Gottschalkia purinilytica: one gene and its partner. The protein of the gene in region 1 interacts with the protein of each later gene in a pairwise test. Links are inferred from orthologs where the notes say so. Each region holds a gene or a part of one and is shown in the gene's direction. Other genes may lie near its edges. The genes, in order: lpdA and pcrA.

Evidence for each region.
Region 2: the proteins of lpdA (region 1) and pcrA interact in binary tests that used the Escherichia coli proteins (3 or more experiments, as listed by UniProt). The link is inferred for Gottschalkia purinilytica from one-to-one orthologs.

The regions. Positions count from the first base shown.
Region 1 is NZ_LGSS01000003.1:248,357-264,082, reverse strand. What follows is about bases 4,827-7,764. They hold lpdA (dihydrolipoyl dehydrogenase), read left to right. Parts: upstream 4,827-5,574; coding sequence 5,575-6,954; downstream 6,955-7,764. Other genes in these bases: CLPU_RS04580 (diacylglycerol/lipid kinase family protein), read left to right, coding at 7,212-7,764; CLPU_RS04590 (glycerophosphodiester phosphodiesterase), read left to right, coding at 4,827-5,339. In the rest of the region: ATP-dependent zinc metalloprotease FtsH, read left to right, coding at 1-240; CLPU_RS04615 (GNAT family N-acetyltransferase), read left to right, coding at 735-1,202; CLPU_RS04610 (putative polysaccharide biosynthesis protein), read right to left, coding at 1,197-2,729; CLPU_RS04605 (hypothetical protein), read left to right, coding at 2,927-3,169; CLPU_RS04600 (histidinol-phosphatase HisJ family protein), read right to left, coding at 3,181-3,990; CLPU_RS04595 (hypothetical protein), read left to right, coding at 4,336-4,530; more of CLPU_RS04590, read left to right, coding at 4,608-4,826; more of CLPU_RS04580, read left to right, coding at 7,765-8,096; CLPU_RS04575 (LacI family DNA-binding transcriptional regulator), read left to right, coding at 8,320-9,327; CLPU_RS04570 (hypothetical protein), read left to right, coding at 9,479-9,823; CLPU_RS16550 (DUF896 domain-containing protein), read left to right, coding at 9,879-10,049; CLPU_RS04565 (chemotaxis protein CheW), read left to right, coding at 10,145-10,600; CLPU_RS04560 (sensor histidine kinase), read left to right, coding at 10,723-11,883; CLPU_RS04555 (response regulator), read left to right, coding at 11,873-12,544; CLPU_RS04550 (aminopeptidase), read left to right, coding at 12,680-14,107; CLPU_RS04545 (selenium metabolism-associated LysR family transcriptional regulator), read right to left, coding at 14,178-15,098; CLPU_RS18315 (hypothetical protein), read right to left, coding at 15,320-15,726. UniProt on the Escherichia coli protein: Lipoamide dehydrogenase is a component of the glycine cleavage system as well as of the alpha-ketoacid dehydrogenase complexes.
Region 2 is NZ_LGSS01000020.1:19,217-34,944, reverse strand. Bases 7,994-10,933 are described here. They hold pcrA (DNA helicase PcrA), read left to right. Parts: upstream 7,994-8,332; coding sequence 8,333-10,534; downstream 10,535-10,933. Other genes in these bases: ligA (NAD-dependent DNA ligase LigA), read left to right, coding at 10,551-10,933; CLPU_RS14655 (methyl-accepting chemotaxis protein), read left to right, coding at 7,994-8,087. Outside these bases: CLPU_RS14695 (TIGR04283 family arsenosugar biosynthesis glycosyltransferase), read left to right, coding at 1-485; CLPU_RS14690 (TIGR04282 family arsenosugar biosynthesis glycosyltransferase), read left to right, coding at 485-1,180; CLPU_RS14685 (phosphotransferase), read left to right, coding at 1,167-2,162; CLPU_RS17755 (4Fe-4S dicluster domain-containing protein), read left to right, coding at 2,174-2,572; CLPU_RS14675 (heterodisulfide reductase-related iron-sulfur binding cluster), read left to right, coding at 2,565-3,344; CLPU_RS14670 (C-GCAxxG-C-C family protein), read left to right, coding at 4,038-4,508; CLPU_RS14665 (TVP38/TMEM64 family protein), read left to right, coding at 4,543-5,253; CLPU_RS14660 (sulfurtransferase), read left to right, coding at 5,320-6,279; more of CLPU_RS14655, read left to right, coding at 6,639-7,993; more of ligA, read left to right, coding at 10,934-12,563; Asp-tRNA(Asn)/Glu-tRNA(Gln) amidotransferase subunit GatC, read left to right, coding at 12,579-12,860; CLPU_RS14635 (GNAT family N-acetyltransferase), read left to right, coding at 13,015-13,557; Asp-tRNA(Asn)/Glu-tRNA(Gln) amidotransferase subunit GatA, read left to right, coding at 13,644-15,080; Asp-tRNA(Asn)/Glu-tRNA(Gln) amidotransferase subunit GatB, read left to right, coding at 15,136-15,728. UniProt on the Escherichia coli protein: A helicase with DNA-dependent ATPase activity. Unwinds DNA duplexes with 3'-5' polarity. Translocates on single-stranded DNA with 3'-5' polarity. Initiates unwinding more efficiently from a nicked substrate than double-stranded DNA.

The DNA.
Region 1 (15,726 bases):
ATAAGTAAATTCGGAATGGATGATGAAGCAGGGCTTATAAACTACGAAATAGCTTTAGGTGGAAATTTAGGTGCTAATAACTATATTATAGATAGAACAAGATTTATATTAAAAGAAATGTATGATAAAACTTTAGATATTCTGAAAAATAATATGAATTTATTAGAAAAAATTACTCAAAATCTTTTGGAAAAAGAAACATTAGATGAAGATGAGATTAATAATATATTAGAAAATTAAATGATAAAGGCTAAATTAGTAAAACTGCAAAAATAAAAGGAAAATTTATTATACTCTAACTAAACATATATAAAGTAAGATAATTTTATAAAATAATAACTATCTTACTTTTTAAAAAAATGTATTTGTAGTATAATAAATTCACAACATAAAACATTCCTGAGATGTACGAGAGCTTTTGATAATTCAACCGACATATGTATTACGGGAGTTCAAGTTCTATAGTGTATGATAGGCCTACTTGTATAGGAAATCAGAAACTAAAGATAGAACACCCACCTGCGAGAGATGCGGGTATGAATTAGCAGGGCAACCGGCATCGCGGGAAAATCCTTAGGCACTAGCTTAAGGATTTTTTATTGTTTTTAAAAATTTAAGAGTAAAATATGTATTTAGCTAATGTTTTAATAGTTTAGTATATTATTATATTATAATTAGCTAGAATTGTTACTTTAAAGTGTAATTAATAAATAATTTAAAAGGAATGACTTTAAATGATAAAAAAGATAGATGTTAATAATGAAGATTTGCTTATAAAAGTATTAGATATTCAAAAGGAAGCTTATAAAAAAGAAGCAGAAATTATTAATTTTTATGATATACCTCCTTTAAAGGAAAATATAGATGACATAAAAAATAGCAATGAAACTTTATATGGATATTTTGAAGAAAATAAGCTTTTAGGAATTATATCATATTACATAGACGAAAAGACTTTAGATATATGTAAAATTGCAATTCACCCTAGTTATTTTAGAAGAGGAATAGCTAATAAGCTGCTAAAATTTATAGAAAATGTAGATAGCAAAGTAACAAAAATAGTAGTTACAACTGGTTCAAAAAATGAACCAGCAACTAGACTATATGAGACAAATGGATTTATAAGCATTGGAAAAAGAGAAGTACATGATGGAGTATATATAACTATATTTGAAAAAAGTATAAATAGTCAAACTTTATAAAAACTTTTTATAAACAAAATCAGGAAGTGCTTTTGTAACAAATAATAATAATAAGTATGAAGAACCAGATACACTCATGCAAATTAAAAGAACAAAGAAACTTTTTATACCAATATTAATTATAAATATATATGTTATGAAGGTTATAAGTAATGACAGCATAGTAGCAAATGTTGGCTTTAAAATATAATCAATAAATTTAAACTTTATTTTAACTGATTTTTCAAGTGTAATATAATTTAGTACAAATGTAATTAATGTTGATAATATAAAACTTATAAAAAATCCATTAATACCAAATGAAGGATTTGATATTAGATAATATGAAGTAATTAATTGAATAATAGTTCCAATTATATGATTGATTGTTGATATAAGCTGCTTACCGATTCCTTGAAGAATTCCTGAAAGAGTATGTTGTAAAGATAAAAATACAATACTATAGCTCATACTAACTATATAGCTTGATACTTTGACATCATTATAAAAAAGCTTAGAAATTGGCGTTGCAAAGAAAATAAAGTATCCAGTAATAGGGATAGAAACCAACAAAGTGATTTTTATACATAAATGAATGTTAGAATTCAAAGCTACTTCTTCTTTGGAATCCAAAAGCTTAGATAAAGTAGGTACTATATTTACGACTAGAGCAGAAGTAACTATAAATGGTAGAAAAATCAATGGCATTGCCATTCCCATTAGTCTTCCAAACATACCTATAGCTTCGCTATTTGTATATCCAGCTTTTATTAGAAGTTGAGGTATAAGTATAGCATTTATTAATTGCATTAATACATTTGTAAGTCTAGATATAGTTATAGGAAAAGATATTTTGACCAATTTAGAGAATATAGAACTATATTTAATGCTTGAATTTAGTCTTTTTTTATTCTTAAAAGAAGAAATTTTAAAGCTTAGTAATAACCATAAAAATCCAAAGAACTCTCCTACACTAACAGCTATTGTAGCTATTAATAATCCTACTTTAGGGCTAACCCCTTTAAGATATGTCATGATTCCGATAACAAACAATACTCTAGTTACTTGCTCGATTACCTGGGCAATACCTGGTGGATTCACTTGATTTATTCCATAAAAATACCCTCTTAATATTGAGCTTAAAGATATTATTATAATAGCTGGAATAAGTAAGATTACTGCTAATCTTACATCGTTATTTTTTAATAGATTAAAGCTTATATATCCGTTAAATAATAGCAAGATTAGGCTTAATAAAATACTTAATAAGAAAGAAAAACAAAATGCAACTTTAAAAACCTTTATACTACCATTGCTATTACTTATCGTTTGCTGACTTGCAACTAATTTAGATACTGCTATGGGAAGTCCAGAAGTTGTAAAAGTAATTGCTAGCATTAATACAGGACTAACTATATGATAAAGACCTATCCCTTCAGCACCTATATTTTTTGATAATATAATTTTATAAGCAAAGCCTATAAATCTAACGACAAAATTTACTAGAATTAAGATAGTTGTACTATAAATAAAACCTTTCTTAGTCAAAATACCACCTCTAATATAATCAAAATAATTAAGATATTTAATAATATAAATATTCCTTAGTTACTTGAATAATTACTTCAAAAAATTTAAAATGACATTATTTAAAATAAGCTTAGAATTAAATGTATAATATCTTAGATATATCAAGAAAATAGAAGTGAAGGGAATAAATTTAACGAGGTTATTAGGAGGAAAAAATGAACTTAATATGTCCACTTTGTAACGGACTAAAAGAAAAGAAAGTTAAATGTAAAAACTGTAGTGACTATATGAAAGATTATGGACCTATAGTAAACTTCTATGACGATTATAGTCCTTATCTTTCTAATGATATAACTCAGCTTGTTGATGGAGTATCCCATGACTGTTGTTTGCACTTATTCAATTGTGATAATTGCAATTATGATGAAAAAGTAAAAATAAATAGGGTGAGGAAATGATCCTACCCTATTTATATATTAATAAATTGTTTTTTTCTATTTTTAAAAATAGTCAAGTATTTGAAGTCTAATTCTTTAAGAAGTTTTATTACATCATTGTATGCAAAACCTATATCTTCTGGCTTATGAGAGTCTGAGCCAAACGTTATAATTTCTCCACCCAAACTTTTATAAAGTTTTAATATGTCTAAGTTTGGTAAGAATGATTCCATGCCATATCTTATACCTGAAGTGTTTATCTCTATACCCTTACCCTTAGAAATTATTTTTTTCAAAACCTCAGATATTATTTCTTTATAGTCTTCAAATTTTACAGATTCATTTAAATACTTGGAATATCTATCGATTAAATTTAAATGGCCTACTATATCAAAATTATCGAATTTATCTAAACATGTATACAGATCCTCATAGTATTCTTCATAGGATTTAATAGCTGATTTATTTTCAAAAAACTCACCTTCATGAAGATCTTGTCTCTTTACTGTGTGTACAGACATTAATATAAAATCAAATATATCTAATGGTAATAATTCATGTATCTTATCAACTAAATGAGGCTGCATACCTAATTCTACTCCTGATAATATTTCAATTTGATTTTTATAATTGTTCTTAATTTTTTTAAATTCTTTCATATAATCTTCTGTATTAAAAACAAAATTGATTTCAGAACTATAGTTTCCGCTTCCGTAGTCATAGTCTATATGGTCAGTAAAGGATAATGATTTTATATTTTTATCAATAGCTGCTAGAACCATTTCTTCCATGGTATATTTACAGTCTCCTGAAAACATACTATGAACATGATAGTCATACATTACAAACACCCCTATCTAAATTTAAGAAATACCATTTCATATAATTCTACTAAAGTATCATATATAAGTAAATATGATGCATGTTAATTTTAACAACAGTAACTATCAAAAAAACAATAATAAAAGTATTAAAAATATTTGATAATTATTTTAATTTTGGAAATGCTATATATATAGTTAGCTCAGTATAATTTGATATACATAATAATGTATGGATTATAAGTATGTGATCTTATAGAAGATATACGATATAAGGATAGATATTATTTATTTAAATATAGTAATAAATTTAAAAATAGTAGAAAATAATATAATAAATCTAAAAAATAATAAGGAGGATTTTTTATGGATTTAAATGAAAAAGATATTTTAAAGAAAAAAATATTAGATGCTCAAGAAATGGTAAGAGATTATGAAGTTTTTTCTAAAAAAATGAGAGACACTGAATTAGCAGAAACATTTAAAATATTTGCTGAAGAATCAGGAATGCAAGCAAGAAGATTACAAGAAATTTTAAAAAAACATAATAGCCAACAGTAAAGCTTTTAAATAGTCCCAAAGATTAAGGGGCTATTTTTATTTTTTGGAATATATTGAACTTATAAGGGGTGAAATGAATGAAAAAGCCATTAATAATTGCGCATAGAGGTGCATCAGCATATGCTCCAGAAAATACTATTTCTTCATTTAAGAAAGCAATAGAAATGAAATCAGATGGTATAGAATTAGATGTACAAATGACTAAAGATAATGAAATTGTAGTTTGTCATGATGAAATGTTAAATAGAACAACTAATGGAGTGGGATATATAAAAGATTTAACTTTAAAAGAAATAAAAGCATTAGATGCAGGAAGTTGGTATAATGAAAAATATAAAGGAGAAAAAATACCTACTCTAGAAGAAGTTTTTGAAATTGTAAAAGATAAAAATATATTAATAAATATAGAACTGAAAAATATATTTATTCATTATGATGGATTAGAAGAAAAGGTTGTAGATTTAATTCAAAAAAAAGAATTAACTGATAATGTAATAATATCTTCATTTAATTATCCTAGTTTAATAGAAATTAAAAAAATTAATAGAAAAATAAAAGTAGCGCCTTTATATATGTTTAAATTTGATGATTTATTAGTTCATGCAAAAAGAATAAATTCAAGTGGAATAAGTATGATTTCCATGTTAATAGATGATAAGTTTATTAATGATTGTAAAGATAATGGATTTAACACATATTTCTTTACTATAAATGATAGATGTGAAATGATGAGGGTACTTAAGAAAGGTGTTTCAGGAATATTAACAGATTATCCAGATGTAGGAGTGAACTTATTAAAAGAACTATAGAAAAATATTAATGACTAAAAACATTATATAAAAATTCTATAAATATTAAATATTAATATAGAATAAATATATTTAATGTACTATAATTTTATATGAGAACTTATTTAGACAAAGTTTCTGAAGTATGTTAAACTTTCATTGATATATGAATGAATATACATAAATAAGTTCTGTATTATTAAATGATATACAAACTTTTATTAAAATAAATAAAAAACTAAAGGAGGCGGAACCTGTGTCACAAATTTATGATGTTATAGTAATTGGAGGAGGTCCTGCAGGATACGTAGGAGCTATAAAAGCAGCTCAACTTGGTGGTAAAGTTGCTATAGTAGAAAAAGATAATTTTGGTGGTACTTGTTTAAATAGAGGATGTATCCCAACAAAGACTTATGTAAAAAACGCAGAAATTATAGAACATATTAATGATGCTAAAAGTAGAGGCATTGTGTTAGACAATACAAACTTTAGTCTAGATATGGATAAAATAGTAAGTTATAAAAATAGAGTAGTTAGAAGACTTACAACTGGTGTAGGTGGTCTTTTAAAAAGCTACGGTATTGACATATATAATGGTGTAGGTAGATTAACTAAAGATAAAAAAGTACAAATAGATGAAGGCGACATAATAGAGGGTAAAAAAATAGTTCTTGCTGGGGGATCAAAAGTAGCTAGAATAAATATCCCTGGAATAGATAGCCCAAAAGTACTTACAAGTGATGAAATATTAGATTTAAAAGAATTACCAGAAAGATTAGCTATAGTTGGTGGTGGAGTAATAGGTACAGAGATCGCTACTATATTTAATGCTTATGGTAGTAAAGTAACTGTTATTCAGTCAAATGACAGAATAGTTCCTACAATGGATGAAGATGTAAGTATTGAATTAGGAAAATTACTTTCTAAAAAAGGCGTAAAAATACTTACTTCAAGTAGATTAAAAGAAATAGAAGACCAAGGAGACAAAGTACTTTTACACTTAGAAGGAAAAGATCCAGTAGAAGCAGATTTAGTATTAATATCAATAGGTAGAGTTCCAGATTTAGATGGTGTTGGAGAACTCGAATTTGAAATGAACCGTGGAGCGATAGTAGTAAATGACAAGATGGAAACAAGCATAGAAGGAATATATGCTCCTGGAGATATAAATGGACAATTAATGCTTGCTCATGCAGCATCTAAAATGGCAGAGGTTTCAGTTATAAATGCTCTAGGTGGAAATGAGACATTTAAGGCAGAAAATGTACCAGCTTGTGTATATTCATTACCAGAAGTAGCAGCAGTAGGGTTAACAGAAGAACAAGCTAAAGAAAAATATAGTAATGTAGGTGTAGGTAAATTCCCATTTGGTGCTAATGGTAGAGCATTAGCTTCAGGTGAAGGAAATGGTTTTGTAAAAGTAGTAACAAACAGAGATAATGAGCAAATATTAGGAGTTCATATTATAGGAGTTTCAGCTGCTGAAATGATTAATGAAGCTGCTGCTTTAATGGAAGCAGGAGTTACAGCTGAAGGTGTTGCAGAAACTATACATGGCCACCCAACATTCTCAGAAGCATTTATGGAAGCATGTGCAGATTCTTTTGATAAATGTATACATTTACCTAAAAAATAAAACATATAATGAAATATGATTATTAGTCTATAAGCTTCTTTTTAAGAATCTTATAGACTTTTTTTATTATATAAACTACTTATTAAGCTAATACTAATATATCTTTGATTTTATCTTGTTAAAATAGTATACTAAGTAAGTGTATAATTTAATAAAAGTAATATTTTAGTAAAAACTTAAATAAATCTCATAAATATAATAACAAATATTTAAATATCGATTTAAAATACTACTACTCATGAGGAAAGGTGACTTTTATGAGAAAGGTAAAAATTATAAATAATCCTTCAGCAGGTAGAAATATTGTTCAAAAAAGATTAGATAGTATATGCAAGATTCTTATGGATAGTGGATATATTATAGGAAAATATTCTACCAAAGGGAAAAATGATGCTATGAATGAAACAATAAAATCTTGTAAAGAAGACTGGGATATTATTATAGCTTGTGGAGGCGATGGAACTATAAATGAAGTTGCTACAGGTATAGTAAAGGGAGGAAGAAAAATTCCAGTTGCTATATTGCCAGCTGGTACTGTTAATGATTTTGCAAATTATATGAAACTTCCCAAAAGTCCAAAAAAATTTTGTGAAATGATAATAAAAGAAAATACAATAGATGTTGATTTAGGAAGAATTAATGATAAATACTTTGTAAATGTTGCAGCAGGTGGGTTATTAACCAATGTAGCACATGAAGTACCTGTTGAAGCTAAGACTATATTAGGAAGAATAGCTTATTATATAGAAGGTATGAAACAAATGCCAAGACAGATGTTTAAGGGAATAAATATAAAAGTAGAAAGTGAAGAATATACTTCAGAAGAAGAAATACTTTTATTCTTATTAACTAATAGTTCATCAATAGGTGGATTTAAGAAGCTTGCTCCAAAGGCTCAAGTAGAAGATGGTCTTTTAGATTGTATAATAATTAGAAAATCTGAGATACAAGATGTCTTTTCAATATTTATCAATTTATTAAAAGGCGAACATATCAATCACCCAAATGTAAAATATTTTAAGACTAAAAAAGTAATCATAAACTCAGATCAAGAAGTACAGATAGATATTGACGGTGAATTTGGAGGAAAATTACCGGCTACCATAGAAGTTTTACCTGGTAGTTTCAGGATACTAGTTTAATGAAATAATTATGATTATGTATTAAGTTTTTAAACTATTTACAAAATTTGTAACTATTGAAACTTTAAATATCAAAATGGTATAATATTATTACTCTTAATATAGTGAATTAAAAACTTGTGTTTTTATAAGTTTTTATAATATATTTGTATATTATTTTGTTATAGATAAAAAATATAATTAATTATATTTTCATATAAATATGCTTGGGAGGGATAACACAATGGCTGCTACTATTAAAGATGTGGCTAAAATGGCAGGAGTATCAATTTCTACTGTATCTAGAGTAATAAATGATTCCAAGCCTGTAAGTCCGGAAATTAGAAAAGTAGTTTTAGAAGTCATCGAGGAACTTGGATATAAGCCTAATGAAATAGCAAGAACTTTAGTTACTAAGAAATCATTTTTAATTGGAGTAATAGTTACAGATTTAGGAGACTCATATATAGCTGAAATGGTTAGAGGAATTGAAGAAGTTGGAAAAATGTATGATTATGACATAATCTTATGTAGTACATTTGGAGATAAGTCTGCTGAAATAAAATATTTACAGCTTTTAAATACTAAGCAAGTGGAAGGTATTATACTTATATCAAATATATTAAATGAAGAAATGGATGATCATATTAAAAAATCGAGAATACCATTTGTATATTTAAACAGATATTATTATGATCAGGATTATCCTACAGTTACTATAGATAATTTTGAAGCTGCATATGAAATGACTAACTACTTAATTAGTCTAGGACATACTAATATTGTGTATGTTGCAAATAGTGAAAAAGAGCATTCATTAGAAATGATGAAGCTAGAAGGATATAGGAAAGCAATTTCAGAAAACGAATTATGTAAGGAAATTATATATTTTACAAAAGGAAGAAATATAGATGATGGATATAATGTAGCTAGAGATATAGTAAACCATGAGGAAGATGTAACAGCTATATTTTGTAGCTATGATGAATTAGCCATTGGAGTTTTAAGTTATTTACATGATAATAATATAAAGGTTCCGAGTGAAATGTCTGTTACTGGATTTGGAGATATAAAAATAGCTTCGATATTTAGACCTACTCTTACAACTATTAAAGAACCATTCTATGATATAGGAGCTGTAGCCATTAGAAGAATTATAAAAGAGCTTAAAGGGGAAAAAATGGATAAAAATGATATAATATTACCTTTTCAGATACAGAAGCGTAATAGTTGTTCAAAAATAGATGAATAACGAATGTATATAATATTTAAAGTATAAAAAATAGACTAGAATGAAAATGTATAATTTAGCGGCTATTTAAAATAGCTGCTTTTTGGTATATAATAAATAAGTATATTGTATTGAGATATAGCTTCTTTAGGAAGAAGGGATAAAAATAAATATGAAAAAAGCAGTAAATTATTTTAAAGGTATTTTATATAGTAGTATTATTATTTCTATAATAACTACATTAATTTGTTATATTTTAAATATAAAAAATTTTAATCTAGTTATTCTGAGTGACTATTTTTTTATAGAGGGAATAGTTATAATTATACTAGGAGCTGTTAGTAAAATACTATCTTGGTCTATTCATAAAAAACATTCACTTAATAGATTTAAGGGAGACGAAAATAGTTTGATAGAAGCAAAATATAAGTTAAATAATCTGTTTAAAATTTTAGGAGTAGTTGGAATATTACAAATATTAGTCTCTTTAATTTTGGCTATGATAGTTATAAGTTAGCATTTAAATATAATAAAGAATTATATAGTTAGGATTAGATAAGGGAGGAATATAAATGATATCAAAAGAAAATATAGATAGAATAAATTATTTATCTAAAAAGTCTAAAGAAGAAGGATTGAATGATGAAGAAAAACTAGAACAAAAAACTCTTAGAGAAGAATATATAAAAGCTTTTAAAGAAAATTTTAGAAGACAATTAGATAATATAGAATTTGTTGACTAAAACCGTATTTTTACGGTTTTTTATTTTTTTTATTTTAATTAATTGGAAGGAAAAAATAAAAATATATAGAAATAATTCAGTAGGAGGTGTAATAATTGGGAGAAAGACAATATGTTGTATTTAAACTAGGGAAAGAAGAATATGGTATAGATATTATGAATGTTAGAGAAATAGGTCCTTATCAAGAAAGTGTCAAAGTACCTAATTCTCCAAGCTTTGTAGAAGGAATAATTAACTACAGGGGAAATGTTATACCTATAGTTTGTTTAAAGAAAAGGTTCAGTATAGAGGACAGTGAAATTGATACTAATACTAGAATCATAATTATAAATTTAAATGATAAACAAGTAGGGTTTATTGTAGATGAAGCATCTCAGACAGTAAAATTAGATGATAATGATATAGACCCTACGCCAAACATAATAACAGGAGTAGATATGAAATACATAACGGGTGTAGGAAAACTGAATGATCGCTTAATAATATTAATAGATTTAGAAAAAATATTGACTGATAATGAGAAAGAAGAAATAGAACTAATGAATGTTTAATACACTCGATGGTAAATTATAACATTTATTTAATATTGATTTACAGACTAGAGAATATATGTCTAGTCTTTTTTTAAACAAATTATCAACTAGAAGTTTTTAAGGAGTTGCGAATAAAAGCAATGGAGATAAATAAGATAAGTGAAATTATAGAGAAAACGATTAACGTGATAGATCAAAGTAGAAATGAAATATTTAATATGGTAGAAGACGCTAAAAAAGAAAATGATAGGTTGCAAAAAGAACTAGAAAGTATACAACTAAAATTAGCACTGATAATAGATGCAGTTGATAATTTAGAAATAGAAGAAAAAAGAACAAGAACTAGATTAATGTTAGTAAGCAAAAACTTTAATGTACATTCTGAAGAAGATATACGATTAGTATATGAGGAAGCAAATAATTTAAGATTGAAACTAATATTAAAAAAGCAAGAGGAACAAAATCTTATAGATAAAAGAACAGAAGTTGAGCTAAGTCTTAGAAGAACACTTGAAAATATAAGAAAAGCAGAAAAAGCGGTAACAAAGGTTGGCGTAGCAATGCAATACCTAAGAGGGAATTTTGATGAATTATCAGAGACAATAGAAGATATGAGTAGTAGACAATACCTTGGAGTTAAGATTATACAAGCTCAAGAAGAAGAAAGACAAAGAGTTGCCAGAGAGATACATGATGGTCCAGCTCAGACTATGGCAAACGTTATGCTAAAGGCGGAACTATGTGAAAAACTACTATCATTAGATATAAATAAATCTAGAGAAGAATTACAAAAGTTAAAATTTATAGTAAAGAATAGTTTAAGAGATATTAGAAAAATAATATATGATCTACGACCGATGTCCTTAGATGATTTGGGGCTTATTCCCACAATTCAGAGGTTTATTGATAACTTTACAGAAGAAAACGATATTAAGGTAGAATTTATAGTGCTTGGTGATATGGAGAACATTAATTCTATAGTAGAATTAGCTTGTTTTAGAATCGTTCAAGAATGTCTTAACAATATTAGAAAACATTCTAAAGCCAAAAATGTATTTTTAAAAATAGATAAAGTAATGAACAGAATAAATATATTTATTAAAGATCATGGAGTTGGATTTGAAGTCGATAATATAAATAAGATAAAAGATGCAAAAAATGGTGGTTTTGGAATTTTAGGTATAAGAGAAAGGACAGAATTACTTGATGGCAGCTTTGATATTACGTCTAGTCTAGGAAACGGCACAGAGATAAATGTTACAATACCTCTGACAGGAAAGGATGATAGCAATGGAGCTTAATATAAAAAACAGCATTACTGTTTTGATAGTAGACGATCACTCTCTTATGAGAGAAGGACTTAAACAAATTATAGAGTTGGAAGAAGATATTGAGGTTATAGAACAGGCTTCAAATGGCGAAGAAGCAATTCAAAAAGCTATTAATAACAAACCGGATGTAATTCTTATGGATATAAATATGCCAGATATGAATGGTATAGAAGCTCTTAGAAGACTAAAAGACATAGGAGTGTCTTCTAAAGTTATAATGCTTACAATACATGACGATAAAGAATATTTATATGAGACAATAAAAATAGGTGCTAGCGGATATGTTCTAAAAGATGCAGATTCCGATAGCTTAATTAAGGCTATAAGAGACGTCTACATTGGAAAAACATATATTCAACCTAATGTTTCTGCATTACTTGTAAAGGAAATTAATTCTCAGGATGATAAAGCTATAGAAAGAGAGCAGATAGATTCTCTTACAAGGAGAGAATATGAAGTATTAACACTAATAGCAGAGGGATTAAATAATAAAGAGATAGCTGGTAGATTATTTATTAGTGAAAAAACTGTAAAGAATCATGTATCTAACATATTTAAAAAGATTAATGTAACAGATAGAGTTCAAGCAGCAATTTTTACTTATAAAAATAAGATGAAAAAGATACAATAGTAATATAAAGTTTTAAATAAATTAAAATTTTATATGTAAATAATTATAAAAGGCTAAATATATAGTTAATTGACAAAGTGTATAAGGGTATATATTATATATTTGAAAGTTTATTAAAATTGCGGAGGTATACAAATGAATAAAAAGTTAAGAGGAAAAGAATTAAAAGAGAAGCTTACTCATACTTGGCCTAATGTATGGGAAAATACAGATGATACACAAAAGGATATGATATTTGGATTAGGTGATGAGTATAAAAGTTTTCTTGATAAGAGTAAAACTGAAAGGGAAGCAGTTAGTGAAATAATAAAAATTGCTGAAGAAAATGGATATATTTCTTTAGAAACAATAATTAATAAGAATATTAAAGTTGTACCAGGAACTAAAATATATGCTAATAATAAAGGAAAATCAATAGCATTATTTGTTATAGGAAAAGAAAGCCTAGAAAAAGGTATGCATATAGTTGGATCTCATGTTGATGCTCCTAGAATAGATTTAAAACAATTTCCTTTGTATGAAGATTCCAACTTAGCATTTTTAAAAACACATTATTATGGCGGTATAAAAAAATATCAATGGGTTACTCTTCCTTTAGCACTTCATGGAGTAGTAATTAAATCAAATGGAGAAAAAGAGTACATAGTTATTGGTGAGGATGAAAAGGATCCCGTATTTTTTATAACTGATTTATTACCTCATCTTGCGAAAGATCAAATGTCTAAAAAACTTGATGAAGCAATTGTAGGAGAAGGCTTAAATATATTAATAGGAAGTATACCATATAATGATGATGAAATAAGTGAAAAAGTTAAATTAAATATTTTAAATGTATTATATGAAAAATATGGAATAGTGGAAGAAGATTTTACGACAGCAGAATTTGAAATAGTACCTGCTGGTAAGGCTAGAGATGTTGGAATAGACAGAAGCATGATAGGCGGGTATGGACAAGATGATAGGGTATGTGTATTTACTTCATTAAAAGCAATATTAGAAACAGAATGTCCTAATAAAACAGCAGTTGGCTTATTTATGGATAAAGAAGAAGTAGGAAGTTTAGGAAATACAGGTATGGAGTCTAAATTTTTTGAAAATGTAGTTTCTGAGCTTATAAACTTAACTGAGGAAAATTATAGTGAATTAATTGTAAAAAGATCGCTAGCAAATTCAAAAGTTTTATCAGCTGATACAGTAGGAGCATTTGATCCAAATTATCCAGACGTACTAGATAAGAGAAATTCCCCGTTTTTAGGAAAAGGAATATGTCTAGTAAAATATACTGGAGTAAAAGGAAAGTCATCTAGCAATGATGCTAATTCTGAGTATATAAGCTATATAAGAGATATATTTAATAAAAATAACGTAATATGGCAAATGGGAGAACTAGGTAAAGTTGACCAAGGAGGAGGAGGTACAATAGCTTATATTCTAGCCAATTATGGAATGGAAGTTGTTGATTGCGGAGTAGCTCTTCTAAGTGTACATGGACCATTTGAAATATCAAGTAAAGCAGATGTATATATGGCTTATGAAGGATATAAGGCTTTTTATAAAAGTTAGATAAAAAAATATAAAATTAAATAAAAAAAGCATAAAAAGTCTGGGGATTTGCCCAGTTTTTATGCTTTTTTTATTTAAATGGAGAATCTTCATTAGATGTGTATTCAATAACGAAATCTTTAAAAGTTTGACTTAACGGTGATAGCTGTCTTTTTTTATGATAAACAAAGTAGAACTTTCTTTTTAAATCGAATCCTTTAATTGAAAATGGTTTTAAAAGACCCATTTCAAGTTCACGTTTAATTGCTCTTTCAGATAAAAAACTTATTCCTATACCTAATTCTACAAATTTCTTTATTGCCTCAGTATCTTCTATATAAGAAACTACTTTAAGAGAATCAAAGTCAATATCATTTTCTTTAAGTTGATTTTCGAAAAGATGTCTAGTACCAGAACCTTTCTCTCTTAATATAAGCTTTTCATTTAAAATAAAGTCTATATCTAATTCTTCATATTCATTCCAAGGATATTTACTATTATTAGGGGCAACTACATATAAAGTGTCTTCTATTAGTTCGATATATTCGAGATGCGGAGATTGGAACTTAGCACCGATTATGCCAAAGTCAGTGTCACCTTCTATAATATTTTCAGCTACTTTTTTTGAATCACCATCTGTTATAGCAAAAGTAACATCAGGATACTTGCTTGTAAATTCTTTTAATAAAAATGGTAATACATAGTGACGAGGGATGGAACTAGTACTTATTTCTAAATGTCCTTGTATTTTTCCTTTATATACACCTAAATCAAATTGAGCCATATTCCTCATATTAACTATATTCAAAGCATATTTATATAAAAGATTTCCAGCTCCTGTTGGAGTCACAGTTTTACCTGACCTATTTAGTAGAAGCGTTCCCAATTCATTTTCTAAGTTTTGTATATGGCTAGTTACAGTAGGTTGAGTTAGATACAACTTTTGTGCCGCTCTTGAGAAGCTCTTTAACTTTACTACCTGAATAAAGGTTTCTAATTGTCTGAAATCCAAAATACCACCGCTTTCTACAAAAAATTTTTAAAAAATACCTTATATATACAATCTTGTCAAATGCTCTCCTCTAAGTATACAACAAAGGATGTAGACTAGCAATAGCAACTATTAAGATATGTGAGTAATTGACCATTATAATATTACGAAGATAAATTAATTAAGGTAAGTTATTATTCTATAAATAGAAAAATATAGAGCATTAAGCTCTATATTGTCAGTTAAATATAATTACGATATATACAAAGAATTGAGATTATGAATAACACTCCTAAAGGCCATAAAACTATATATAGAAAGTATTCAGGTAAAATAATGCCCAAAGCTACTAAAATACTATATAGCTTAAAAAAATTAGAATGTATTTCTAGCAAATTAAAAAGCGTTTTTTTGCTAATAAAAGAAATATTCATATTGATAATATAAACTAAAATGAATTTATTGTTTTTTAAGTTATATCCTATATGAAATAGGATAATAGAAATAGGTATAGATAGTAAAGAATAGACATTTACTTTTATGCTCAAAGCATTTAAAACAGAGTGTAGATGTATGAATAAGAATATTATAGAAAAGTAAAGATTTAGAATATTGATAGCGATACTAAAAAAAAGCTTATTATTCTTTA
Region 2 (15,728 bases), on another replicon or contig:
ATGCTGGTGCTAAAGTTGCTAAAGGAGATATATTGTGGTTTATACACTCAGATTCTAAACTAGAAGAAAATTCTTTAATAAGTATACGAAATTGCATGGAAGAAGGATATTGTGCTGGTGGCTTTCCTATTTATTTTTATGATTATGATACTGCATTTATGAGATTTGTATCAGTGACATCTAACTTAAGAGCTAAGTACTTGGGACTTTACTTTGGAGATCAGGGAATTTTTATAAAAAAGAAATTATTTAATAAAATAGATGGATTTAAAGAAATAGAAATTATGGAAGATTGGGAATTTTCTAAAAGATTAAATAAAGTTACAAAGCTGAAAATGTTATCTACTAAAATTGGAACATCTGGTAGGCGTTTTAAATCAGGTGGACAGCTAAGAACTTTACTATTAATGCATAAAATAAAGATAATGTATTTACTAGGAGTTAGTCCTAAAACTCTCAATAGCATGTATAGGGAGGCAAGATAGTGGATGCTTTAATAATAATGACTAGAATACCTATTCCTGGTAAGACAAAAACAAGACTAATGGATATATTTACAGGTCAACAGTGTGCAGAGATACACACTTGTTTTCTTAAAGACCTGTTTAATATTTGTAATATAATAAAAAAAGATATAGATATATATTTAACTTTTACACCTGAAGATTCTTTTGAAGTTATAAAGGATATAACTCCAAATAATATCAAAGTTTTTCCACAGATAGGAGATACACTTGGAGATAGAATGAAAAATGCTTTTGAATATATATTTGATAAAGGATATGAAAAGGTAAGTCTAATAGGTAGTGATGTACCTGATATACAGCCGAAAGATATATACAATTCATTTCATATTTTAGATAAAAGTGATATATGTTTAGGTCCTACGTTTGATGGAGGATATTATCTTATAGGAATGAAGACACTCCATACTAGAGTATTTTCAAGTAATTTAAAATGGGGAGAAAAATCTGTACTTGAAAATACATTAGATATAGCTAATGAGCTTTTTCTAAAAGTTGGACTAGTTACTAAACATAGAGATATTGATACGAAAGAGGATATTATTTATTTTAAAAATAGTATAAAAAATAATGAATTTAAAAGAGATGTTAGTCCAATAAATACTATTGAATATTTAAAAGAAAGTTGGAGTGATGTTTGTTATGTTAAAAGATGATCTACTAAACGAAATATCTGAATATTTAATGTATAGTGCTTTTTTAGATAATGAATATACAGTTAATTTTTTAGCTCAAGGAGAATATAATATTAACTTTTTAATAGATTCTAAGAATGAAAAATATGTTTTTAGGGTGAATACTGGTAGTCAATTGGGAATAGAAAATCAAATAAAATATGAGTATGATTCTCTAAAAGCTCTTGAAACATCTGGAGTAACGCCGAAAGTATTCTTTGTAGATGATTCCAAAGGCTTTTTTGATTATGGGATACTCATTATGGAGTTTCTCGAAGGAAAGCCTTTAAATTATAAAAAGAACGTAAATAATGCAGCTAAGATATTTGCTAAGATTCACTCTTTAGATTTAGAAGAAGTTAATACAAAACATTTTTTAATAGAGGAAAATATATTTAGTGAAAGAATAAAGGAAAGTAAAAAACTCTTAAGCAATGTTTTACAATCAAATAAATTATCATTGGAAGTAAAAAAAATGTTTCATAATTTTTTAGATTGGGCTGAAAAGAATAAAAATAAGGAAAAATATTTTATAGAAAATAAATGGCATGTTATAAATAACACAGAAGTTAATTCACATAATTTTATAATATCTGATAAAAAAAGCTATCTGATAGATTGGGAAAAGCCAGTTATAAGTGATCCATGTCAGGATTTAACTCAATTTTTAGCTCCAACTACTACTTTATGGAAAGGAAATTATATTTTAAATAGAGAAGAAAAAGAAGACTTTTTTAAAGTTTATACTAAGTATGTTAAATGTAAAGATAATGATATAAGAGAAAGAGTTAATTTATATACTCCATATCTTTACTTAAGAGCATTATCATGGTGTGCTTATGCATATTTAGAATATCAAAATCCAGATAAAGATATAAAAAATATGGATACTTTTGAAAAAATAAAAGAATATCTAGATATAGATTTTATGAATAATCTTTTAAAAGACTACCTACACAGTTAGGAGGCATTTAAATGAAAAAAACTAACTTTAGTAAAGATTTAATGGACAAGATAAAAGAAATATCAGAAAGTTGTTCTGGTTGTAGACTTTGTGTAAAAGAATGTTTAATGCTAGAAGAATACTGTAATAGTCCTAAGGATTTATTTCAAAAAGTATTAGAAACAGAAACAATAGATCCTGCAATACCATATTCATGTAATATGTGTAATCAATGTACAATAGTATGTCCTAAAAATTTAGAAATACAAGATAAATTTATGGAAATGAGACAAGCTTTTGTAAAAGACAATAATGGTAAGTCACCTATGAAAGGTCATAGTGCAATAGAAATGCATCAATTATTAAGCTTCTCAAAAATGTTTACTACAGGAAAACTTAATAAACAAAGAGAGGAAGGGAAACATGAATAGAAATAATAAAATTAAAAAAGTATTTTTCCCAGGATGCAGTTTATCATCATATAGTCCCGAGTTAGTAAAAAAAGTGTTGATATATTTGCAAGAAAAACTGCCAGGAACAGGTGGAATTTTAAATTGTTGTGGAAAACCAACACTAGATATAGGACAAGTAGATAAGTTTAAAGAAAGACATGAAAAATTACAAAAAGAATTTGAACAAATGGAAGTAGAGGAGATAATAGTTGCCTGTCAATCATGTTATACGAATATGAATAAATATAGTACAAATTTAAAAGTAACTTCTCTTTGGCAACTGCTTCCTGCAATAGGATTACCAAAAGAGTCTATAGGTATTGGAAAAGATAGTAATATTGTTTTTGCTATACATGATTCATGTTCTACTAGAAATGTATCTTCTATACAAGATGGAGTAAGATGGATAATGAAGGAATTAGGATATGAAATAGAAGAAACACTACATAGTAGAGAAAATACAAGATGTTGTGGATTTGGGGGAATGGTAGTACCTGCGAATCCACAATTAGCTTTAAAAGTTATGAAAAGAAGAACCGAAGAAGTAAAGTCAGATTATATGGTAACTTATTGTGCTGCTTGTAGAGAAGCTATGGCTAAAGGTGATAAAAAGGCAGTTCATATTTTAGATTTAGTGTTCAATAATACATGGACATCTGATTCTCAATTTCCAGGAATACCAAGTACACCTATTACAAGTTGGAAAAATAGATATAAAACTAAAAGAAATATAAATAGTATATTTAAATAAAGTTAAACAGATATTTATTTTTATGCAACTTATTATAAATTTTAGTGAATTTTATATAGAAAAAAATTATATAAAACTAAAAATATATAGAAATAAATTATTTCAAATTCATATTAGATTAATGTATATTTTAATAGACTGTGTAGAATCCTTCTTCTTCTATAGTAGAAGATTCATAGCAGTAATTTGGTAAATGCTAGATGAAATTACTAAATTAGGATATAATGATTTTAAGAACAACCAAAAACTGAATATATTGAGTTGCTATAGGAAATGTTCTATAGTGTAAAATATTCAATACTTGCCTAGTAGTATAGCGAAAACCAAGCATATATATCAATGCAGAAGCTATTGTACTATATTTCGAGGTGGTGCGACTTTTAGAGCCCATGTGGACTTGTCTGGTTAGAGATATTGACTAGGAAGCCATTCACTTCTATAAGTGGTGGTAGTTAACTAGACAGGATGTAAGAGACTTTAAGAAAATTTATATATGGATATAATAAAACACATAAATTGTTATATCTTAAAAAAATCTTTCTTAATTTTATATTCTTGTTTGTTCTATTTTTATGTAACTTATCAAAATCTAAATGTTTTATATAGTACAATCATATATTTTATATACGTTATAAGTGAAATTGTATAGTGTAGATCATCAATATGTTATGAAAATTTGGGGGAGTGAGTTCATTGAAGGAAAAAGACAAGGAACTTATGAAGAAAGCTAGAGAACTAGCTGAAGGTTACTACAGAAAAGAAGAATACTTATGTTCTGAGGCTATATTGGCTTCGGTTAATAAAGTATTAGAGTGCGGAATGCCAGAGGAGTATGTGAGACTTACATCAGGATTTCCTGTTGGAATGGGAGGTGCAGGATGTAGTTGCGGTGCTTTAACTGGTGGACAAACTGCCCTAGGACTCGTATACGGAAGAAAGAAACCAGGGGGCGGTAATAGAAAAGTGATGAAGTTATCACAACAGTTGCATGATAAGTTTAGAGAGAAGTATGGTAGTGCTTGCTGTAGAGTCCTTATAAAAGATTACAAATTTGGTTCCAAAGAACATAAGGAAAGATGTACTAAAGTTACAGGGGATATATGTGAAATGGTTATGGAGATTATACTTGAAAATAAAAGCTTAATTTCAAAAGTACTAGGATAACGATTATCTATTAACTAAAAAAAGGAGGGGTAAAGTGGAAGATACAAAAAATAGTGAAATTAAAAATAAGAAAAAAAACTATTTAAAGATAGGAATCATAATAGCAATTATAACCGCTATCATTTTACTTATGAGGCATTTTGGATTGTTTGAATATATAAGTATTAAGAATATTCAAAATCTTAAAAATTGGATAAATGACTTTGGTATACTTGGACCTATTGTATACATAGGGCTGTATGTTATTGCTTGTATTTTCTTTTTACCAGGTTTACCAATAGGGATATTAGCTGGGTTAGCTTTTGGTTCTTTATGGGGAGCAGTTTGGGCTTCAATAGGATCAACGATAGGTGCAACAATGGCATTCATAGTAGGAAGATATACAGCTAGAGATATGGTTGAAGGATTGATTGAAAAGAATAAAAATCTTAAAAGAATAGATGATGGAGTAAAACAGCAGGGCTGGAGAATGTTAATGATAACAAGGTTAGTACCTATATTTCCGTTTAATGTTCAAAATTATGTGTACGGGCTAACAGATATTAAACTATCAACGTATATATTGGTTTCTTGGATATGTATGTTACCTGGAACTATAGCAATTACATTTATGAGTGGGGCATTAGCAAGTGGAGAAGGAAACACAGGAAAGACTTTTGCATATTTAGGAGCTGGTGCAGTACTGTTTGTTATAGTTTCACTTATACCAGGGTGGCTTAAGAAGAAAAAGAATATTGATGTTTAAATTGTATGAAAGCTAAATAAAAGCTTTTAGATAAAATTTTGATGTACAGTATAAGGGGGAGTAATAATGTTAAGTAAAAAAATAGCATTAATTGGAGTACTAGCTTTGTCTTTAACAGTAGCTACAGTTGGATGTTCTAAAAAAACAGAAACAAATCAAACTAATCAAGAAAAAACTACTGAAGATACAACAAGTGCTAGTAAAAAAGAAGATAATAAACAAGAAAAAAATCAAAAAGGGTATGCTAAACCAGAAAGTATTATAACGGCTAAAGAACTAAAAGACCTAAAAGAAGCTGTTATAATAGACCTAAGAGATGGTAAACTTCCAGGGGGATACATACCGGGAGCAGTTAAAATCAAAAGAGATGATATTATGACAGAAGTAAATGGTGTCTCTAAAATGATGGTTAATAGAGAAAAAATAGAAGAAGTTTTAAGTAAAGCAGGAATTAAAAATGATGATACTGTAGTTATTTATGATGCTGATAACGGATTATGGGCTTCACGTTTATGGTGGACTATGAAAGTATATGGCCATGAAAATGTAAAAATATTAGAGGGTGGAGTAGATGCTTGGAAAAAAGCAGGATTTGAAACAAAAGCTTTATCTGATGAAAAAGAAGCAACACAATATAAAGCACAAGAACCTAACAAAGATTATGTTGCTGATTTAGATTTTATTAAGAAAAATTCAGATAATAAAAATGTAATACCTTTAGATTCACGTTCGGAGAAAGAAGTTAAGGATGGATCTATTCCAAAATCAGTATGGATAGAATGGACACAAGTATTAAATGAAGATGGTACATTTAAAAGTGCGGAAGAACTTGAAAAACTATATGGGGAAAAAGGAATAACAAAAGATAAAGAAGCTATATTACCTTTCTGTCAATCTGGAGTGAAATCGGCACATACAGTTTTCGTATTAAGAGAATTATTGGGATATGAAAATGTTAAAAATTATGATGGGTCTTGGGCAGAATATGAAAAATCAGGGTTAGAGGTTTCGAAACCATTGGATTAATAATATGAAACTTAATTAATAATATAAAAAAACATAATTATGATATAAAAAATAATGGCTAATCAACCGATTAATTGACTAGCCATTATTTTTTGTAACTTTTATAAAAGATATATAGATAATTAAAAGAAAAATAAAACTATTTATAGTTGATCTATACAAAAAAAATAGTTAAACATAGCTAAATGAGGGAATATAATTTATTAGTAAAAAAATATGCGAAATATGTAAAAAAACATAATATAATGATAAAATATGTTAAAATAACTTATATATTATATTGAAAAACTTGAGTAAACTAAATTATTAGAGATTATAAAATTTCTTAAATACGTAGAGATATAAGGAGAATGATAAAAATGATTCTAAGTAAAAGAAAGTATGAAGAGATTATAGATGACATGTTAAAAGATAAATTAGAGGATTCTAATAGAATTGATACAAAAGATAGAATAGTAAGAAAATTAATAGATTTATCACATAAATTTTATGGAAATAAAGAAGAGATAGAGTATATTATTCACAGTATATTAGATATAGCCATAGATATTAGTACTTTTGACGTAAAGTTAGAACATTACTCAAGTGAAATAAATGACGGTGTTTCAAATATAAGTAATATATCTGATGGATTAGCATCAGTTTTTGAAGAAATATCTGCAAATATGGCCGAACTTGAAAATAATTCTATAGAGGTTTCAGATTCTTTATCTGTTATGAATGATAAAACTAAAGAGATGAGTAATAATGTGACATCAAGTAAAGAAATGGCGGAGGTTATAGGAGAGAGTATTGAATATGTAACAAATATATCACATACTATGTATGATAATGTTTCAAGTTTGATCAATATAACTAAGAATGTAAAAAAAACAATGGAAGATATAGATTCTATATCAGAACAAATAAATATACTAGCATTAAATGCTTCTATAGAGGCAGCAAGAGCAGGTGAGCATGGTAAGGGATTTAATGTTGTAGCTGAAGAAGTGAGGAAGCTTTCAGCAGATACAAAAAAACTATTAGAAGGTCTTAGTATACATATAGAAGATATAAATATAGCCTCTGAGAATAGTTCTAAGAGTGTTTCAGAATCAGTAGATGAAATAGAATCAGTTAAAGCTCAATTAGATGAGCTCATATACATATTTAATAAAAATAATGAACTAATAAGTGAAACTGTAGATGGAATTAATGCTATATCTAATACAAGTCAAGAACTTAGCTCTGCTACGGAGGAAATAAGTAGTGCAATGGGAGATACAACTAATATAATAGAAAAAATGAACAATACTTCAACTGAGTTAACAGATGTATCTAATAAAATTAAAGAGATATCTAGTGGAATTAAAGATATAGAAAATAAGGTATCTAGTGTAGCTAAAGTTGGTGGAAAGCTTAGTAATCAAGATAAGTATAGAATTTCCAATGATGACTTTATCAAAAATGTGGAATCTGCTATAACTGCCCACAAGAATTGGGTTCTGACTTTAGAATCTATGGTAAATGAAGTGAAAGTTCTACCTATCCAGACAGATGGACATAGATGTGCTTTTGGACATTTTTATCACTCTGTTAGTCCTAAAAATCCCCAAATTTTAGAAATATGGTCTGAAGTTGATTCTTATCATGAAGACTTGCATAATATAGGAGAAGTAGTTATTAATTTAATAAAGAGAGAAAATATTAAGGAAGCTTACTCTCAAGTAGAAAAGGCTAAAGAGTTATCTAAAACTATAATAACTATGTTTGATGAAATGATAAATATAACAAAAGATTTATTAGAAAAAGGAGAATATGTGTTTTAATAGAATAATTATAATTAAAGTAATGAGTCTCTTAATATTAAAAGAGGCTCATTTTTAATTAGGTTTATAATTGGTGAACTACTCACATTTACAGAAGTTAGAAACTTCTTATATAGGGCTGTTAAATATAAGAATAAAATATGATATAGTTACACTACTAATATCATTGACTAATCATCTTTAATAAGGAGATACTTTCTTATATAATAGTATAAGTAGACAATGAGAAGAAAGGGGAAAATAAAATGAGCTTTCTTACAGGAATGAACGAAAGACAAAAAGAAGCTGTTCTTGCTACGGAAGGACCAATACTCGTATTAGCTGGTGCTGGAAGTGGAAAGACAAGAGTACTTACTTATAGAATAGCATATTTAATCGAGGAAAAAGGAGTAAGTCCTTATAATATATTAGCACTTACATTTACAAATAAAGCTGCAAGTGAAATGAAAGAAAGGATATCCAGACTTATAGTAGACGGAGTAGACGATATATGGACAGGAACTTTTCACTCTATATGTGTAAGAATACTTAGAAGAAATATAGAGAAGATCGGATACAATAGAAGTTTTGTTATATTTGATACTAGTGATCAAAAGACTCTTATAAAAGATTGTTTAAAAGAAAAAGACATGAACGAAAAACTATTTGATCCTAATTCAATGTTAAACTTTATAGGATCTCAAAAGGACAAGTTGATATCACCAGATAAATATATAAATGATAACTATAGCGACTTTAGAGAAAGACAAAAAGGAGAGCTATATGAATTATATCAAAATAAGTTAAAAGAAAATAATGCATTAGACTTTGATGACTTAATAAATAAAACTATAGAGCTCTTTAGACAAAATCCTGATGTACTAGAATACTATCAAAATAAATTCAAATATGTATTAGTAGATGAATATCAAGATACAAATAGAGCACAATATATGTTGATAAAATTATTGGCTAAACAACATGAGAATATATGCGTGGTTGGTGATTTTGACCAGTCAATTTACAAATGGAGAGGAGCTGACATAAGGAATATATTGGACTTTGAAGAAGAATATCCTAATGCTAAAGTTATAAAACTAGAACAAAATTATCGCTCTACAAAAACTATACTTGATGCAGCAAACTCTGTTATAGAAAATAATTTAGAGAGAAAAGATAAGATTTTATGGACTGAAAATGAAGAAGGAGACAAAATAAAAATATATAATGGGGATAACGAACACGACGAAGCTTACTTTATAGTTAATAAAATAAAAAGTATCTGTGAGGAAGATGAAAAAAGCTTATCGGATTTTGCCTTACTTTACAGAACTAATGCCCAGTCTCGTGTACTAGAGGAAGCATTAATAAAAGGGAATATACCATATAAAATTGTAGGAGGATTAAAGTTCTACGATAGAAAAGAAATAAAAGATATTATAGCTTACTTAAGAGTTATTCAAAATCCAGTAGATAATATAAGTTTAAAAAGAATAATAAATGTTCCTAAAAGAGGAATAGGAAAAACGACTTTAGATAAGGTAGAGGATTATAGTATTAAGAAAGGTGAAAGTATATATAGTATAATGCTGGATGCAGAAGAAATACCTGGGCTTTCACAAAGAGCAATAACTAACTTAAAAAGCTTTGTTTCTCTTATAGGAAAATTTATAGCTATGAAAGAAATATTAGGAGTAAAAGACTTAATCGAGAACATATTAGATTCTATTGGATATATAAAAGAGCTTGAAGAAGAGAATACAGTGGAAGCCAGAAGTAGAATAGAAAACTTAGAAGAGTTTCTATCTGTTGCTATAGATTATGAAGCTAATAATGAAGAAAGTAATTTGGAAGATTTTCTTGCTAATATATCATTACTTTCAGACATAGATAGAGTGGACACAGAAAACGGTGAAGCAGTAACTTTAATGACCTTACACAGCGCTAAAGGTCTTGAATTTCCTGTAGTATTTATGACTGGAATGGAAGAAGGACTTTTTCCATCAGCACGAGGATTTACAGATGATGATGAGTTAGAAGAAGAAAGAAGACTTTGTTATGTAGGAATAACAAGAGCCAAAGAAATACTATATATGACATATTCAAGTATACGTATGTTGTATGGTAAAACAAATTATAATGCAGTTTCAAGGTTTATAGGCGAAGTACCGGAAAGTTTGATCGATGGTTGCAATGAAAAGAAAAAATTAAATACTGCAACTCAAAATTCAAGTACAAGTAGTAAATATTTTAAAGGATATACATTTGAGAATACTAAAAAAGAACCTAATCTGAATTCAGATAGTGAGAATATAAAGGCAGGAGCGAAAGTAAGCCATAAGTCTTGGGGAATAGGAACGGTTGTTCAAGTAAAAGGACAAGGAGAAAATACAGAGATAACAGTAACTTTTCCAAGTCAAGGTATAAAGAAACTTATGCTTGCCTATGCACCTATAGAAGTAGTATAAATTTGGAGGTGCTAATATGGATGATAATAAATTGTCTAGAATGAAAGAACTAATAGATATAATAAATGACCTAAACTACTACTACTATACATTAGACAGTCCTAAGGTTAGTGATAAAGAATATGACGCTATTTATGATGAATTAGTAGCACTCGAGAAAGAAACAAATACTGTGCTTTCTAACTCACCTACACAAAGAGTAGGTGGGGAAGTATTAGATAAGTTCGAAAAACATAGACATTTAGGAAAACTACTGAGCTTGGATAAAAGCCAAAATGTAGAAGAACTTAGAAGTTGGGATCAAAGAGTTAAAAAGCTTATAAACCAGTATAATGCAGCAAATGAACAGAAGCTTCCATATCCTACGTATGTTGTTGAACTAAAATTCGATGGTCTTACAATAAACCTTACTTATCAAGATGGAAAACTAGTACAAGGTTCAACTAGAGGTAATGGAATAATAGGAGAAGGCATACTTCCACAGATAAAAACAATAAAAACTGTTCCTTTAACTATACCTTTTAAAGATGGCACATTTGAGGTTCAAGGAGAGGGTCTCATGCCTTTATCGGCACTAGAAGAGTATAATAAAAAGGCAAAAGAACCTTTGAAGAATGCTAGAAATGGAGCGGCAGGGGCTTTAAGAAACTTGGATCCAAAGTTAACAGCAGAAAGAAACCTTATAGCTTACTTTTATAATATAGGATTTTCTGATACATTAACATTTGAAACTCATCTAGATATGATAGAGTTCATAAAGGAAAATAGACTTCCTGTAAACGACTATCTTAAAGTATATAATGATATAGAAGAAGTAATAGAAGAAGTAGGTAGAGTGAATGAAGAAAGAAAAAATTTAGATGTGTTAACAGATGGATTAGTTATAAAAATAAATGATATTAGAACGAGAGAAGTTTTAGGATATACTCAGAAGTTTCCTAGATGGGCTATGGCATATAAATTTGAGGCAGAAGAAGTTACTACAAAGCTACTAGAAGTGGAATGGAATGTAGGAAGAACGGGAAAAGTAACTCCAATAGCACATCTAGAGCCTATTGATATAGGAGGAGTAACTGTAAAAAGGGCTACTTTAAATAACTGGGATGATATACAGAGAAAAAGAGTAAAAAAAGGATGCAAGGTTTGGATAAGAAGGTCAAATGATGTTATACCAGAAATAATGGGAGCAGTTGAAGATGATGAAGTACATGAGGAAATAGATAAGCCAGAATACTGTCCTGCATGTAATAGTGAATTGAAACATGAAGGTGTACATATGTTTTGCTTAAATTCACTATCTTGTAAGCCACAGTTAGTATCAAGACTAGTTCATTTTGCAAGTAGAGATGCTATGAATATAGAAGGATTTAGTGAAAAAACAGCAGGACAGTTATTTGAAAAATTAGATTTAAAGGATATATCTCAAATATATGAGCTTAAATTTGATGATTTAGTTGAATTAGAGAGATTCGGAAAGAAAAAGACAGAGAATCTATTAAATGCTATAGAAAAAAGTAAAAATTGTGATTTAGATGCGTTTATATATGCACTTGGTATACCTAATGTAGGAAGAAAAACAGCTACAGAGCTTGCTAATACTTTCAAGTCACTAGAAAATATAATGAACGCAACATATGATGAATTAATTTCTGTACCAGATATAGGAGGAATAGTTGCTAATAGTATAATAGAGTTTTTCCATGATGACAAAATAGTAGAAAGTATAAATAAGCTATTATCTGAAGGAATAACTTTAGAATATGAAGAGCATGAAGTAAAAGAAGATAGTATATTCAGTGGAAAAACTGTAGTTGTTACTGGCACTTTAGAAGACTTTAGTAGGACTGAGGCAAAAGAAATAGTAGAAAAACTTGGTGGTAAAGTGACAGGTAGTGTAAGTAAAAAAACAGACTTTGTGGTAGTTGGAGAAAATCCAGGATCAAAGGCCGACAAAGCTAGTGAACTTGGAATTTCTATTATAAATAGTGATGAATTTAAGAAAATAGTTGAAGATTCAAAGCTTATGTAATATGGAGGGAATATAATGACTATTACAGAGGAAGAAATCGAGAAAGTTATAAAACTATCAAAATTAGAAATAAAAGGTAAGGAAAAAGAGAAATTCATAAAAGATATAGAAATATTACTAAACTATGTAGAAAAGATTGAAGAAATGAATACGACAAATATAGAGCCTACTTACTATATTCATTCACAAATGAATGTAACAAGAGAAGATGTCTTAAAAGAAAGTATGGATAAAAATAAGGCTTTAATGAATGCAAAAGATACTCTTGACGATTATTTTAAAATTTCTACAAAATAAATTGACAATAAGTATCAGCATATTTCCTGGGTAATCGAAAAAATATTAGGATAATTTTATGCACCAAGTAGAATAATAACTCTTCTTGGTGCAAATTTGTATATGATTAACTTAGTAAGAAATTCATATTTCTCGTTATTTAGGGGGAATTAAAATGATAAAGCTTCAGTACTTAGAAGAAAAAGACTTTAGAAAAATAGTTGAATGGAATGGAAATAAGACGTCAGATTATTTATTGCAATGGGCTGGGCCTGTGTATACATATCCTTTAACTGAAGATCAAATCCGAGAATATTTTTATAATAAAGTTAAAAAAGAAAATTCTGATATATTCGTTTATAAAATAATATTAGCTGATACAAATGAAACTATTGGAACTGTTGAGTTATGCATAGAAGATAAGGTCAATATGGTTGGGAAAATAGGAAGATTTTTAATAGGAGAAGAAAATGTAAGAGGTAGAGGAATAGGGAAACTAGTATTAGAAGAATTATTAAGGATTGGATTTACAAAGTTTAAACTAGAGAAGATAATCCTTAAAGTATTTGATTTTAACTCTGGTGCTATTAAGTGTTACGAGGGTGTTGGATTTGTAAAAGAAAATCTTATTAAAAATGCGAGGAAGGTTGAAAACGGTTATTGGAATTTGTATGAAATGTCTATATCTAAGTACAACTGGAAAAATAGAAATAAATAAATTACTTAACTATATGAAGTACGTAGGAAAATTATTAATAAGTTAATATATTGCTTCATATTTGAAGTATTGAAAGGATGATACAAGTGGATCTAACTCATCTCACTATACATGATTTAATAGATTTATTAAGAAAAAAAGAGATAAATTCACAAGATATAGTGAAAAGCTATTTAAAAAGAATAAGTGAAACGGAATCTGATTTAAATTCTTTTATATCTGTATTTGAAGATTATGCAATAAAAAGGGCTAAACAAGTGGATGATACTATTATAAGAATGAAGACTATATCCGATTTAGCAGGAATTCCATGTTCTATAAAAGATAATATAATGGTAGAAGGATTTAAGACAACTTGTGCTTCAAAGATGATGAAAGATTTCATAGCACCATATGATGCTACCGTTTCTAAAAAATTAAAAGAAGATGGAGCAATCATAATAGGTAAGAATAATATGGATGAATTTGCTATGGGATCGTCTAATGAAACTTCTTATTTTAATTCTACTAAAAATCCTGTAGATAAATCTAGAGTTCCAGGAGGATCAAGTGGCGGATCAGCTGCTAGCGTGGCATCTAGACAAGTACTTTTTTCTATAGCTTCTTCTACGGGAGGCTCTGTAAGACAACCTGCTAGTTATTGTGGAGTAGTAGGACTTAAACCTACTTATGGATTAATTTCTAGATATGGACTAGTTTCTTTTGCCTCGTCTTTAGATCAAATAGGAATTATAACTAAGAATGTAGAGGATTGTGCTATAGTGTTGAATAGCGTATCGGGCAACGATAAATTTGACTCTACATCTATTAATAGAGAAAAAGAAAACTATAGAGAATATCTAATAGACAATATTAAAGGAATGAAAATAGGTATACCAAGAGAATACTTTGGATCAGAAGTGGATGAACGTATAAGGGAAAAAGTGCTAGAAGAAATAATGTTCCTTGAAAGACTAGGAGCTAATATTGATGAAATTTCACTTCCAACTACAGAGTATGCATTATCAGCATACTATATAATATCGTTAGTAGAAGCCAGTTCTAATTTAGGGAGATTTGATGGAATAAGGTATGGATATAGAAGCGATAATTATAGTTCAATAGAAGACTTAATTATAAAAAACAGGAGCGAAGGATTTGGAGAAGAAGTAAAGAAGAGAATACTAATTGGGAACTACTTTTTAAGTTCTAGTAACTATGAAAAATATTATGAAAAAGCTTGTAAGATAAGAACATTATTAAAAAATGAATATGAAAATATATTTAGAAAGTATGATGTTTTAATAACACCTACTACAATTAATCTACCCTTTAAGCTAGGTAGTAAGGAAAGTAATGGTGAATATGGTCATATATTAGATAAATTAACAACTCCAGCTAACTTAGTTGGAATTCCAGCTATGACTATTCCTTGTGGTAAAATTGATAATTTACCTATAGGAATGCAGATAATGAGCAATAGACTTAATGAAAAAGCTATTTTTAAGATAGCTTATGCTTATGAAAAAAATAAAGTATGCTAATGAAGTCTTTGAAAAGTTTTATTATGAATAATTGATAAAAACAGGAGTTGATAAAATGTCTTATAAAACCCTTATAGGACTAGAAATACATGTAGAATTAAATACTAATACAAAGATATTTTGCGGTTGTTCAACTGAGTTTGGAAAAGAACCAAATACCCAAGTATGCCCTGTATGTTTAGGGCTTCCAGGATCACTACCTATTATTAACGAAAAGGTGATAGAGTATGGAATAAAAGCGGGGTTAGCTCTTAATTGTAAGATTGCTAATAAAGTTAACATGGATAGAAAAAATTATTTTTATCAGGACTTAGTAAAAGGATTTCAGACAACTCAATATTATAATCCATTATGTGAAAATGGCTATCTTAATATAGAAAATGAGGGATCAAATAAAAAGATAAGAATAAAAAGAATACATATAGAAGAAGACACTGGAAAATCTATATATGATAAAGAAAGAAATATACTACTTGATTATAATAGATGTGGAGTACCACTTATAGAGATTGTAACTGAACCAGATATAAATTCATCAAAAGAATTGAGTATTTTTTTAGAGAATTTAAAACAAATAATAGAGTATATAGAAGTATCAGATTGTAAAATGGAGGAAGGGTCACTTCGATGTGATGTAAACATAAATAT